4 regions of the Kineococcus esterisolvens genome follow, and region 1 is predicted to be linked to each of the others. Evidence: riboswitches for the same ligand, from Rfam matches in the RefSeq annotation. Region 1 holds a riboswitch; each other region holds the start of a gene.
What was found. Region 1 has a riboswitch for S-adenosylmethionine ahead of ACRYR8_RS18605 (MetQ/NlpA family ABC transporter substrate-binding protein). Riboswitches for the same ligand answer to the same signal wherever they lie in the genome.
Positions count from the first base shown of each region.

Region 2: it holds a riboswitch for S-adenosylmethionine, as region 1 does, so the genes downstream of both, ACRYR8_RS01180 (rhodanese-like domain-containing protein) here and ACRYR8_RS18605 (MetQ/NlpA family ABC transporter substrate-binding protein) in region 1, are expected to answer to the same signal.
Region 3: it holds a riboswitch for S-adenosylmethionine, as region 1 does, so the genes downstream of both, ACRYR8_RS00505 (sulfurtransferase) here and ACRYR8_RS18605 (MetQ/NlpA family ABC transporter substrate-binding protein) in region 1, are expected to answer to the same signal.
Region 4: it holds a riboswitch for S-adenosylmethionine, as region 1 does, so the genes downstream of both, ACRYR8_RS01875 (MFS transporter) here and ACRYR8_RS18605 (MetQ/NlpA family ABC transporter substrate-binding protein) in region 1, are expected to answer to the same signal.

Region 1 is NZ_JBJLRI010000082.1:11,765-14,961, forward strand. Features, by position in the region: gene ACRYR8_RS18600 (FecCD family ABC transporter permease) at 1-921, opposite strand, end outside; SAM riboswitch class IV at 1,115-1,224, shown strand; gene ACRYR8_RS18605 (MetQ/NlpA family ABC transporter substrate-binding protein) at 1,417-2,361, shown strand; gene ACRYR8_RS18610 (methionine ABC transporter ATP-binding protein) at 2,363-3,197, shown strand, end outside.
Region 2 is NZ_JBJLRI010000002.1:29,218-32,414, reverse strand. Features, by position in the region: gene dnaG (DNA primase) at 1-782, shown strand, start outside; tRNA gene ACRYR8_RS01190 (tRNA-Asn) at 864-936, shown strand; gene ACRYR8_RS01185 (HNH endonuclease family protein) at 1,012-1,698, shown strand; SAM riboswitch class I at 1,800-1,886, shown strand; gene ACRYR8_RS01180 (rhodanese-like domain-containing protein) at 1,894-2,313, shown strand; gene ACRYR8_RS01175 (O-succinylhomoserine sulfhydrylase) at 2,310-3,197, shown strand, end outside.
Region 3 is NZ_JBJLRI010000001.1:110,274-113,470, forward strand. Features, by position in the region: gene cobA (uroporphyrinogen-III C-methyltransferase) at 1-1,037, shown strand, start outside; gene ACRYR8_RS00505 (sulfurtransferase) at 1,139-2,047, opposite strand; SAM riboswitch class I at 2,390-2,483, opposite strand; gene ACRYR8_RS00510 (FxLYD domain-containing protein) at 2,570-3,197, opposite strand, start outside.
Region 4 is NZ_JBJLRI010000003.1:16,434-19,630, forward strand. Features, by position in the region: gene ACRYR8_RS01870 (LLM class flavin-dependent oxidoreductase) at 1-338, opposite strand, end outside; gene ACRYR8_RS01875 (MFS transporter) at 335-1,684, opposite strand; SAM riboswitch class I at 1,690-1,778, opposite strand; gene ACRYR8_RS01880 (electron transfer flavoprotein subunit alpha/FixB family protein) at 1,826-2,797, opposite strand; gene ACRYR8_RS01885 (electron transfer flavoprotein subunit beta/FixA family protein) at 2,794-3,197, opposite strand, start outside.

The DNA.
Region 1 (3,197 bases):
CACCAGGCGCCGGGCCACGTGCGGCACCACCAGGCCGACGAAGCCGATCGTCCCGGAGGCGGCCACCAGCACCCCCACGCACAGCGAGACCACGGCCAGCAGCACCGTGCGGAACGCCGCGGGGGACACGCCCAGGCCGCGCGCGGTCTCGTCGCCCATCGCGAGGGCGTCCAGCCGCGGCCCCCACGCGGTGAGCAGGGTGACGGTGGCGGCGACCACGACGAGCACGGCCGCCAGGGGCGCGCCCCACGCGGCCAGGCCCAGCGAGCCCAGCAGCCAGAACACCACCGAGCGGGCGCCCTCGGCCGATCCGGAGGCGAAGACGAGGAAGCTGGTGGCCGCGTGCAGTGCGTAGCCGACCGCGACGCCCGACAGCAGCAGCCGGGCCGAGGTGACCTGCCCCGCGCTGCGCGCCACGGCGTACACGAGCACCGAGGCGGCCAGCGCACCGGTGAAGGCGCTGCCGGACAGCGCGTGCTCGCCCCAGCCGGCGCCGGCGCCCAGCAGCAGCGCCGCCGCGGCGCCCGTGGAGGCGCCGGAGCTGACGCCCAGCAGCTGCGGGTCGGCCAGCGGGTTGCGCACCATGGCCTGCAGGGCCGCCCCGCACACCGCCAGCCCGGCGCCCACGGCCAGGCCCAGCAGCACCCGCGGCAGCCGCACGTCCCACACGACGGCCTCCACGACCGGGTCGGGCACCACTGCCGGGGAGCGGGTCCCGGGCAGGTGGTGGGCCACCACGCGCAGGACGTCGGCGGGCTCGACGGCCGCCGCGCCCACGGCCGCGCCCGCCAGCGCGGCGGCGACGGTCAGCGCGGCGAGCGCGGTGAGTGCGACGGCGCCGCGCCGCCCCCGCGCGCGGCGGCCCAGCGGGTCGCGCGGCAGCGGGGGGGACGATCGGGCCGGTGCACCGGTTGCCGGCACGGGGGACCTCCTGCGGGCGTCGACCGGTGGGGCTTGTTGCAACTTACTCGCGACAAGCCCCGGTGGCCGTACCGGTCCCCGCGGACGGCGGGCAAGCGGGCACGACCGGGCACGACCGGAAGGGACCGGAAGGGACCGGAAGGGACCGGACACGTTTTGACCTCCGATCCGGCACCTCGTTACCATTGCTCCCGGCATCGAGCGTCAGCGACAAGCCCTGGCTGGCTGACCGGCAACCCTCGTCCGCGGTGGGGTGCTCCAGGTGAAAGCCCGGCGGGACGGAGCGTCCCGCAAGCGTGTGGCCGTGCCGTCACGGAGGTGGCGGGAACGGCCTGGCCGAGCAGGAGGCAACCCGTCGTGAGCCCGCGCGCCACGTCCCCCTCGTGTCCCCGGGGCGGCGCCGCCACCCGCGGCTGACCGCCCCGCCCACGCCGCCCGCCCGTCCGGGTGCCGGCGGCGGACCGATCCCGCACCACCCCTCACGAGGAGCCCGTCGTGTCCAGCGCCACCCCGCCCGCCCTGCCCGACAAGCCGCAGCGCAGCAAGCTGCCGATCCTCATCGGCGCCGCCGTCGTCGTGGTCGTCGCCGTCGTCATCGCGCTCGTCGTGCGCAACACCGGTGAGGACACCACCACCACCGCCGCCGGCGGCGAGACCGTCCGCATCGGCGTGACCGACCAGGCCGAGCCGTACTGGAACACCTACGTCGACCTGGCGCAGGAGCGCCTCGGCGTCGACGTCGAGCTGGTGAACTTCTCCGACTACAGCCTGCCGAACCCGGCGCTGAGCCAGGGCGAGGTCGACCTCAACCAGTTCCAGCACACCCAGTACCTCGCGAACTACAACGTCACCGCGGGCGACGACCTGCAGCCCGTCGGCTCCACCGCCGTGTACCCGCTGCCGCTGTACTCCACCGAGCACGACGACCCGTCGCAGTTCCCGCAGGGCGCGAAGATCGCCATCCCCGACGACGCGATCAACGAGGCGCGCGCGCTGCTCGTTCTCCAGGACGCCGGCCTGCTGACCCTGGCCGGTGGCGGCTCCGCGTTCTCCACCGTCGCGGACGTGGAGACCTCCACGGTCGAGGTCGTCCCGCTGGACGCCTCCCAGACCGCCGGTGCCCTGCAGAGCGGTTCCGTGGCCGGCGCCGTGGTGAACAACAACTACGCCACCAGCGCCGGACTGCCGGTCGACGCCGTCGTCCACCAGGACGACCCGGAGAGCGAGTCCGCCGTGCCCTACGTGAACCTCTTCGTCTCCCGCGCCGAGGACACCGGGAACCAGACCTACCTCGACCTCGCCGAGCTCATCCACGACCCCGCCGTGCAGGAGGAGTTCGTCAAGAGCTACCCGCAGGCCGTCGTCCGCGACGTCGACGCCGCCACCCTGCAGGAGCAGCTGGTGGACGTCGAGGAGGACGCGCGGGCGGCGCAGGGCTGAGATGGCCGACCCCATCGTGCGCCTGCAGGGCGTCACCAAGCGGTACGAGCGCTCCGGGAAGGTCGTCACCGCCGTCGACGACGTCAGCCTCGACGTGCACGCCGGCGAGGTCCTCGCCGTCATCGGGTACTCCGGGGCCGGCAAGTCCACGCTCGTGCGGCTGGTGAACGCCCTGGAGGCGCCCACGTCCGGGACGGTCACCGTCGCCGGGCGGGAGCTGACGCGACTGCCCGAGAAGCAGTTGCGGGCCGCGCGCCGGGAGATCGGCATGATCTTTCAGCAGTTCAACCTGTTCCGCTCCCGCACCGTCGCCGGGAACGTCGCCTACCCGCTGAAGGTGGCCGGCGTGGACAAGGCGCAGCGCGAGGCGCGGGTGGCGGAGCTGCTGGACTTCGTCGGCCTGCTGGAACGCGCCCACGCCCACCCGGAGCAGCTGTCCGGCGGGCAGAAGCAGCGCGTCGGCATCGCCCGCGCGCTCGCGACGAACCCGCCGCTGCTGCTGGCCGACGAGGCCACCAGCGCGCTGGACCCGGAGACCACCACCGAGGTCCTCTCGCTGCTGCGGCGGGTCAACCGCGAGCTGGGCGTGACGATCGTCGTCATCACCCACGAGATGGACGCGGTGCGGCAGATCGCCGACCGGGTGGCGGTCATGGAAGCCGGCCGCGTCGTCGAGGTCGGCGACGTCTACGACGTGTTCTCCGACCCGCAGACCCCGCCGGCGCAGCGGTTCGTGCGCAGCGTCCTGCACGACCGGCCCACCCCCGAGCAGCTGGCGCGCCTGCGCGACCACCACTCCGGTCGCCTCGTCACCGTGCGGATCACCGACGAGCCGG
Region 2 (3,197 bases), on a different contig from region 1:
TGCCGCTGTTCGAGTTCGCGATCCGCTCGACGATCTCCCGCTACGACCTCGACAGCGAGGCCGGCCGCCTGGCCGCGCTGGACGCGGCCGCCCCGATCGTCGCGACGATCCGCGACCGCGGTCTGCGGCAGCGCTACGCGGTCAACCTGGACCGCTGGACGGGCTTCCTCGACGAGCGCTTCGTGCTGGACCGGGTGCGCCGGCACGCCGGGGACGGGCACGGCGGCCGCGACGGGCACGGCGGGACGTCCCGCCGCAGCGGGACCGGCGAGCAGGCCGCCGCCCGCCCCGCCCCGCCGGCCCAGCGGGTCGACGACGTCGTCGAGCAGCTGGAGCGGCGGGTGCTGTCGTGCGCGCTGCAGGCGCCGTGGGTGGTCGCCGAGGACTTCGCCGAACTGCCCGCCGACGCCTTCACCGCACCCGTGCACCGCGCCGTGCACGACGCGGTCACCGCCGCGGGCGGTCCGCTGGAGGCGCCGCAGGGGCCGGCGTGGGTGGCGGCGGTGCTGGAGTACGCCGACGGCCCCGTCGCGGCGCTGGTGCAGGAGCTGGCCGTGACGGAGCTGCCCGTCAGCGACGAGGAGGAGCTGGAGCGCTGGGGCCGCTCGCTGGTGGCGGCGCTGGCCGGTCAAGCGGCCACCCGCGCGGTCGCCGACGCGCGGCGGCTCCTGCAGCGGCTGGACCCCTCGGCGCAGGCGCAGGAGTACCTGGCGGCCTCCTCGGAGCTGTTCCGCCTGGAGGCCGCCCGGCGGGCCTGGCAGGAGCGCGCGCAGGGGTCCTGACGGGGCCCGGCCCGTGACGCGGGCACCCGGGAGGGGCTGGTACGGTTGACGTGCTGTCGCCGGGGGTTCACCCGGCGGTGGTCCCGCATAGCTCAATTGGCAGAGCAGCCGGCTGTTAACCGGCAGGTTGTTGGTTCGAGTCCAACTGCGGGAGCTCCTCGAGGGGGCGTGCGCACGCACGCCCCCTTCGTCGTCCCCGGCTCCACGGGGACCCGTGGAGGAGGTGGCCGTGCCCGCTCGGCGCTCCAGCGCCCCCGCGGCGATCCTCGTGCCGCTGCTGCTGGTCGTGCTGGCCGTCGCGCTGTGGCGCGCGCTCGCCGGCGGCGCGCCCACCGGGACCGGCGCCGCGACCGGCGACGCGGCCGAGGCGCTGGCCGCGCTCGAGGTGCGTGCCGCCGCCCCCTCCACCGGTTACGAGCGCGAGCTGTTCGGCGACGGCTGGGTGGACGTGGACGCCGACGGCTGCCGCACCCGCGACGACGTCCTGCAGCGGGACCTGACCGGGGTCCGCCTGGGCGAGGACGGCTGCACGGTGCTGTCCGGCACGCTGGAGGACCCCTACTCCGGGGACGAGATCGCCTTCCGCCGCGGGCGGGGCACCAGCGACGACGTGCAGATCGATCACGTCGTCGCGCTCGCCGCCGCCTGGCGCACCGGCGCGCAGGAGCTCAGCGACGACGAGCGCGTCCGCTTCGCCAACGACCCCCTGGAACTGCTGGCCGTGGACGGGGCGCTGAACCAGTCCAAGGGCGACGACGACGCCTCCGAGTGGCTGCCGCCGGTGGGGGAGTGCGAGTACGTCGCCCGGCAGGTCGCCGTCAAGAGCGCGTGGGGGCTGTGGGTGACGCCCGCCGAGGGCGAGGCGATGGCCGACGTCCTCGCCGGCTGCCCCGGGCAGGAGCTGCCCGGTCCCTGAGACGGCCGGGCGGCCGCAGCCGCCCGGTGCGGACCGGTGGGGCCCGGTGCGGCGCACCGGCGAGGGGGCCCGCGCACCTCCGCCGATGCCCTACGCTGATCGGACCATCCAGAGCGGCCGAGAGACCTGGCTCGACGACGCCGCAGCAACCCCCCTCGGGAGGGTGCTCATGCCGGGACCGATGGGAGGGTTCTGTTGACCTACTCCGGCGACCTCACGGCGCGTGAGGCGTTCGAGCTGCTGCGCGACGACGGCGACGCCGTCCTCGTGGACGTCCGCACCGAGGCGGAGTGGACGTACGTCGGGGTGCCCGACACCGCCGAGCTGGGCAGGTCGCCGATCTTCGCCTCGTGGTTGCCGGTGGAGCAGGACGCGCCCGGTGCGAGGTTCCTCGCGGAGCTGGCGCGCGCGGGCGTCGAGCCGGGCCACCGCGGCCCGGTGGTGTTCCTGTGCCGCTCGGGCAAGCGGTCCGTCGCCGCCGCCGAGGCCGCCACGGCCGCCGGCATCGGCCCCAGCTACAACGTCCTCGACGGCTTCGAGGGAGACCTGGACGAGCACGGGCACCGCGGCGGCGCCGGCTGGCGCGCGCAGGGCCTGCCGTGGAGGCAGTCGTGAACGAGCAGCGACCGCGCCCCTGGCGCCCCGACACCACCGCCGTGCGCGGCGGCCTGGCCCGCTCGGGTTTCGAGGAGACCTCCGAGGCGATGTACCTGACGTCCGGGTACGTCTACGACTCCGCCGCTGCCGCCGAGGCCGCGTTCACCGGTGAGGTCGACCGCTACGTCTACTCCCGCTACGGGAACCCCACGGTCTCGGTGTTCACCGAGCGGCTGCGGCTGCTGGAGGGCGCCGAGGCGTGCTACGGACTGGCCAGCGGCATGTCCGCGGTGTTCTACGCCCTGGGGGCGTTGCTGGGTGCCGGCGACCGGGTCGTGGCCGCCCGCAGCCTGTTCGGCTCCTGCTACGTCATCCTCGACGAGATCCTGCCCCGCTGGGGCGTGACGACGGAGTTCGTCGACGGCGAGGACCTCGCGCAGTGGGAGCGGGCCCTGGCCACGCCCGCGCAGGCGGTGTTCTTCGAGACCCCGGCGAACCCCATGCAGACCCTCGTGGACATCGAGGCGGTCGCGGATCTCGCCCACGCGGCCGGCGCGGTCGTGGTGGTGGACAACGCCTTCGCCAGCCCGGTGGGCCAGCGGCCGCTGCAGTTCGGCGCCGACGTCGTCGTGTACTCCGCGACCAAGCACATCGACGGCCAGGGGCGCGTGATGGGCGGCGCCGTCCTGGGCACCGCGGAGTTCGTCGGGGGCCGCCTCCAGGAGCTGACCCGGCACACCGGGCCCACCCTGAGCCCGTTCAACGCGTGGACGCTCGCCAAGGGCCTGGAGACCCTCGGCCTGCGGGTGCGGCACTCCGCTGCCACCGCGCTGCGCATCGCCGAGCACCTCGAGGTCGGCCCCGGCGTGCGCTGGGTGCGCTACCCGCTGCTGCCCTCGCAC
Region 3 (3,197 bases), on a different contig from region 1:
GCGGACGGGTGCGCTGGCGCGAGGGCACCCTGCGCGCCGGTGACCTGGACGGGGCCTGGCTCGTGCACGCCGCCACCGGCGACCCGCGCGAGGACGCCGCCGCCGCCTCGCTGGCCGAGGCGCGGCGGCTGTGGTGCGTGCAGGCGGGGACCCCCGGCGCGGGTACCGCCGCCGAACCGGCCGTCGTGCGCCGCGACGACGTCGTGGTCTCGGTGAGCGCGGGCGCGGACACCGGACGGGCCAGGGCGCTGGCCGTCCACCTCGGGCAGCGGATCGACTCGGGCGCGGCACCGCTGCGCCGGCACCGCCGCACCCGCGGACGCGTCGTGCTCGTCGGCGGCGGCCCCGGCGAGCCGGAGCTGCTCACCCTGCGGGGACGGCGCCGCCTGGCGGAGGCCGACGTGGTGGTGGTGGACCGCCTCGCCCCCACCGCCGTCCTCGCCGAGCTCGACCCGGACGTCGAGGTCGTCGACGTGGGCAAGACCTCCGGGAACCACCCGGTGCCGCAGGAGGAGATCAACCGGGTCCTGGTGGACGCCGCCCTGGCCGGGCGCACCGTCGTGCGCCTGAAGGGCGGCGACCCCTACGTGCTGGGCCGCGGCGGCGAGGAGGTGCTGGCCTGCCGCGCCGCCGGCGTCGACGTCGAGGTGGTGCCAGGCGTCACCAGCGCCTTCGCGGTGCCCGCCGCGGCGGGGATCCCCGTGACGCACCGCGGGGCTGCGCGCTGCGTCACGGTCCTGTCCGGCCACGAGGACCTCGACGGCGACGACCTGGGCGCGCTCGCCCGCCTCGCCGGGACCCTCGTGGTCCTCATGGGCGTCGCGGCGCTGGACCGGCTCGCCGCCGACCTGCTGGCCGCCGGCCGCGACCCGGCGACCCCGGTCGCCGTCGTGCAGGACGGCTGGAGCCCCCACCAGCGCACCACCACCGCACCGCTGGCCGACATCGCCCGGGTGGCCCGCGAGGCCGGCGTGCGGGCACCGGCCGTCGTCGTCGTCGGCGAGGTCGTCACGGCGCTGGGACCCACCGGGCCCTGAGCGTTCCCGAGCCGCCCCGGACGCGGGAGGACGGCCCCTGCGGGGTCCGGCGGCACGAGGCCGCGGGACCCGCAGGGGCCGTCGCGGGGTTCCCGGAGGGCTCAGCGCTCGCCGGGCTCGGGACCCACGACGATGGGCGCGCGCACCGCGTTGCCCCACTCCGTCCAACTGCCGTCGTAGTTGCGGACGTCCTCCAGCCCCAGCAGGTGCGTCAGCACGAACCACGTGTGGCTGGACCGCTCACCGATGCGGCAGTAGGTGATGGTCTGCGTGGTGGGGGTCAGGCCCGCACCGGCGAAGTAGATCTCCTCCAGCGCCGCGCGGTCCTTGAAGGTGCCGTCCTCGGCGGCCGCCTTCGCCCACGGAACGCTCGCCGCGCCGGCGATGTGACCGCCGCGCAGCGTGCCCTCCTGCGGGTAGTCGGGCATGTGGGTGCGCTCGCCCGTGTACTCCGGCGCCGAGCGCACGTCCACGAGGCCGCCACGGTGCTCGCGCACGTCGGGCGCGAACGCCCGCACGCGACTGTCGTCGCGCTCCACCACGGGGTACTCGGTGCGCTGGCGCTGCGGCACCTCGGTGGTCAGCTCACGTCCCTCGGCGGCCCACTTGGCGCGACCGCCGTCCAGCAGCCGCACGTCCTCGTGGCCGAACAGGGTGAACACCCACAGCGCGTACGCGGCCCACCAGTTGCTCTTGTCGCCGTACAGCACGATGGTGTCGTCGCGGCTGATCCCCTTGGCGGAGAGCAGTTCCGCGAACGCCGCGCCGTCCAGGTAGTCGCGGGTCACCGGGTCGTTGAGCTCGGTGTGCCAGTCCACCTTCACCGCGCCGGGAACGTGACCGGTCTCGTACAGCAGGACGTCCTCGTCGCTCTCGACGACGACCAGGCCCTCCCGGCCCAGGTTCTCGGCGAGCCAGGCGGTGCTCACCAGCTTCTCCGGGTGGGCGTAACCGGCGAACTTCTCGTCGGTGGTGTCGGCGGGCACCGCGGTGGACGTGGGGGTCGACATGCGTTCTCTCTCCAGGGCGTGACGTGGGGCTTCCGGCCGCCGTGCAGCGGCCGGGCGGGTGGGGGTGCTCCCGCCGGAGCGGCCTCGTGGAGGCCGTCGGCCGGGGCACCGGCGGGCGGGGGGGGGGGGGGGGGGGGGGGGGGGCCCCGCGGCCGGGCGGCGGGGGGGCGCGCGGCGGGCCGGGCCCGGGGGGGGGGGGGCCCCCGCCGCCGCCCCCCCGCCCCCCCCCGCGGTCCGGCCGGGTTCCGCAGCGGTCAGCGACAGGCCGCGGAACCGCGCCGGCACAGGTCGATGTGCCGGCGGGAGTGCAGTTCGGTGGTGCGGTCCTGAGTCATGCCGTGCCCTCCATCGGTCCTGGCGGAAGCACCCACGCCCTGCGGGAGGGGGGTTGCTGCGGCGTCGTCGAGCCAGGTCTCTCGGCCGCTCTGGATGGTCGTGGGCCACACCGTGCCCGTTGCGCAGGCACGCTGTCAACCTCCTCGTGCTCCGACCCGGCGGAGCGACCCGCCGCTCCCGCGGTGCTCAACCGGCGGCGCTCACGTCCTGCGTCACCTCGAGGACCCGGCAGGCCACCGCCCCGGTGACCCCGCTGCCCCGCACCGCGACCGTGACGGTCTGCCCCGGGGCGAGGCCCGCCACGTCGGTGCGCCCCTCCCCGAGGGTGGCGTCGGCGGCGTCCACCCACTCCACCGCGACCGACAGGCTGCGCGTGCGTTCCGCGGTGCCGGTGACCGACACGGTCGCGGTGGCCGTCCCGGACGCGCCCGCCTCGCCGCAGGAGAGCACCTCGACGCCCTCGGGGGACCCGGAGGGGCGCGTGCCCGCCGCTCCCCCGGCGACCGGCCCCGCCGTCCCCCCGGGGGGCTCCTGCGCCTGCTGGACCACGTCCCCGCGTGCCTCGACCGTGACGGCCACCACCGCGGCGACGGCGCCCGCGGACAGCACCAGCCCCGCACGGGCCGCCCGGGAGGTGCGCGCGCGCCGCAGGGCAGCGGCGGCGACGAGGAGGCCCAGCACCGCCAGGACCAGGGCGAGCACGTGCAGCCGCGGCACGAACGCGACCAGGGCACCCGCCACGGCCAGGACCACGGAGGCCAGGGCGGCGCCGCGCGCGCGGCCGTCGGTGGGTGGTGCCGATCGCGGGGTCGTG
Region 4 (3,197 bases), on a different contig from region 1:
GGCTGCTCGTACGTCGTGGTGACGGTGAGCCCGAAACCCAGCTGCCCGGTGACCGCCGCCATCGCCGAGACCGCCATGAGGGGGTCGTTGACGGGGACCTGCGCGGCGGCGCGCACCGCCGCGTCGCGCGAGCCGCCGTGCACGTCGTACACGCCCAGGACGTCGGCCAGGAACAGCGCGTCGAAACCCCCGCGCTCCAGCAGCTGCGCCAGGTCGGTCCAGTACCGGAGGGTGCGGTACTCGGCGCTGCGGTCCTCCGGACGCGCCCACAACCCGGCGGCCTGGTGGCCGACGCAGGCCATGGCGAAGGCGTTCAAGCGCAGCGGTGCGGTGCTCACGGGGTGGAGTTCTCCGGGGTCGGGACGGTGGCGTCCAGGGGGCGGTGGGCGGTCTCCGGGGACGCGGCGGCCGAGAGGGCGGTCAGCACCGCCAGCAGGCTGAGGTACCCGGCGACCAGCCAGGGCGAGCCGCCGCCCAGGGCCAGCAGCGACGCGGCGATCAGCGGGGTCAGCCCACCACCGAGGACCGCGCCGATGGAGTAACCCAGCGAGGCGCCGCTGTAGCGGGTGCGGGCGGGGAACTGCTCGGCGAAGAACGCGCCCTGCGAGCCGTACATGCTGTCGTGGCCGAGGTTGACGGCGACGACGACGGCGCCGACGATCAGCAACGTCGAGCCGGTGTCCAGCAGCCAGAACGCCGGCACCGTGAAGACCGCGGTGAGCACCGCGCCGAACAGGTACACCGGGCGGCGGCCGAACCGGTCGGAGGCCAGTCCCCACAGCGGAGTGGCGGCCAGGCTCAGCACCGAGGCGACGAGCACGGCGAGCAGGCCGACGTCCCCGCCGTCGTCGCGGACCTGCTCGGTGAGGTAGTTCAGGGCGAACACCGTGTACAGGACGTACCCGCCGTTCTGGCCCAGCCGCATCCCGGTGGTCAGCAGCACGCCCCGGGCGTCCTCGCGCAGCACGTCGACGACCGGGCGGCGGGCGACGGCGCCCTCGCGCCGCAACTCGGCGAACACCGGCGAGTCGGCCACCTTCAGGCGGATGACCAGGCCGACGACGACGAGCACGGCGCTGGCCAGGAACGGCACCCGCCAGCCCCAGGACAGGAACTGCTCGGGCGTGGTGAGGGTCCGGGTCAGCCAGAAACCCCCGCTCGCCAGCACCATCCCGGCCGCCGACCCCATCTGCGGCACGGCCCCGAACAGGCCGCGGCGTCCCGGCGGGGCGTGCTCGACCGCCAGCAGCACCGCGCCGCCCCACTCGCCGCCGGCGGAGAACCCCTGCAGCAGGCGGGCGGTCACGAGGAGCACGGGTGCCGCGACGCCGATCGAGGCGTACGTGGGCAGCAGGCCGATGAGGGCCGTCGAGGCGCCCATCAGCAGCAGGGAGGCGACCAGGACCTTCTTGCGCCCCAGACGGTCCCCGAGGTGCCCGGCGACCGCACCGCCCAGCGGCCGCGCCACGAAACCCACCGCGTAGGTGGCGAAGGCGGCGATGACGCCCACGGCGCCGTCGACCTGCGGGAAGAACAGCGGGGCGAACACCAGGGCGGCCGCCGTGCCGTAGAGGTAGTAGTCGTACCACTCGATCGTGGTGCCGACGAAGCTGCCGAGCGCAGCGCGACGGCGCAGGACGCGCTCGTCGACGTTCGAGGGCACGAGGACACGGGCAGAGCTCACCGGGACTCCCATCGGTCCTGGCGGAAGCACCTTCCCCGAGGGGTGGTTGCTGCGGCGTCGTCGAGCCAGGTCTCTCGGCCGCTCTGGATGGTCGTCCGGAAACCTAGGGCACGACGACGCCCGCGCGCAAACCAGCGCGGTTCAGGAGCGGCGGCGGCGGATCTCGTCGCTCAGCGCGGGCAGGACCTCGGTGAGGTCGCCGACGATCCCGTAGTCGGCGAACTCGAAGATCGGCGCGTCGGGGTCGCTGTTGACGGCCACGACGGTCACCGAGGCGGCCATCCCGCCGCGGTGGTGCACCGCGCCGGAGACGCCCGCGCCGACGTACAGGCGCGGGCTGATGGTGACGCCGGTCTGCCCGACCTGGGCCTCGTGCCCGATCCAGCCCTCGTCGGTGGCCACGCGGGTGGCGCCCACGGCGCCGCCGAGGACGTCGGCGAGCTCCTCCACGAGCGAGAAGTCGCCCTCCACGCCGCGACCGCCGACGACGACGACCTCCGCCTCGGCCAGCGCCGGGCGGTCGGAGGTGGGCCGGGGCTCGCGGGAGTGGACGGTGACCGCGCGGGCCGCGGCGGAGGCGGCCACGCGGTGCTCCACGACGTCCAGGGCACCGGCGCCGTCCACCGGGGCGGCCTGCACGGCGTTCGGGGCCAGCGCCACGACCCCGAAGGGGGCGGTGACGGCGCAGCGGGTGGTCCAGGTGCCGGCCAGGACGGTCTTGCCGGCGACGAAGCGGCCGTCGGCGCCGAGCTCGAGGGCACCGGCGCCGGTGACGACGCCCGCGCCGGTGCGCCCGGCCAGGCGGGCGGCGACCTCCTTGCCCTCGAAGGTGGACGCGACCAGCAGCAGCGGGGCGTCCACCTCGGCGCGCACGGCCTCGAGGGCGTCCACGACGGAGGCGGTGAGGCGGTCGTCGGCACCCTCGACGAGGACGTGGTGCAGCACGGCGGCACCGTGCGCGGCGACGGCGGCGCGCGCCTCCTCGCCCGGGGCCGCGCCGACCCACACGGCGTGCACCCGCGCGCCCGGCACGTCGCGGGCCAGGGTCAGCAGCTCCAGGGCGGTGGGGCGCAGCCGCCCGTCGCCGTGGTCGAGCAGGACGAGGAGGTTCACGCGAAACCCTTCCGCACCAGGTAGTCCACGAGGGCCGGCACCGTCTCGGCGCCGCCGGTCACCAGCACGCGGTCGCCGCGCTCGGGGCGCGGTGCGGCCTCCAGGACGCGCGTGGCGGAGCCGTCGAGCCCGACGGTGGCGGGGTCGACGCCGAGGTCGGCCAGCGAGAGCACCGCGACCGGCTTCTTGCGCGCGGCGAGGATGCCCCTGAAGTCGGGGAAGCGGGCGCGGAACGCCTGGTCGGTCACCGACAGCACCGCCGGCGCGGGGGCGCTGAGCACCTCGACGTCGGTGGAGGTCTCCCGGCGCACCCGCACGGTGCCGCCCTCGACGGTGATCTCGTCGGCGAGGGTGAGCTGCGGCCAGTCCAGCAGCGCGGCCAGGGCCGCGGGCACCAGCG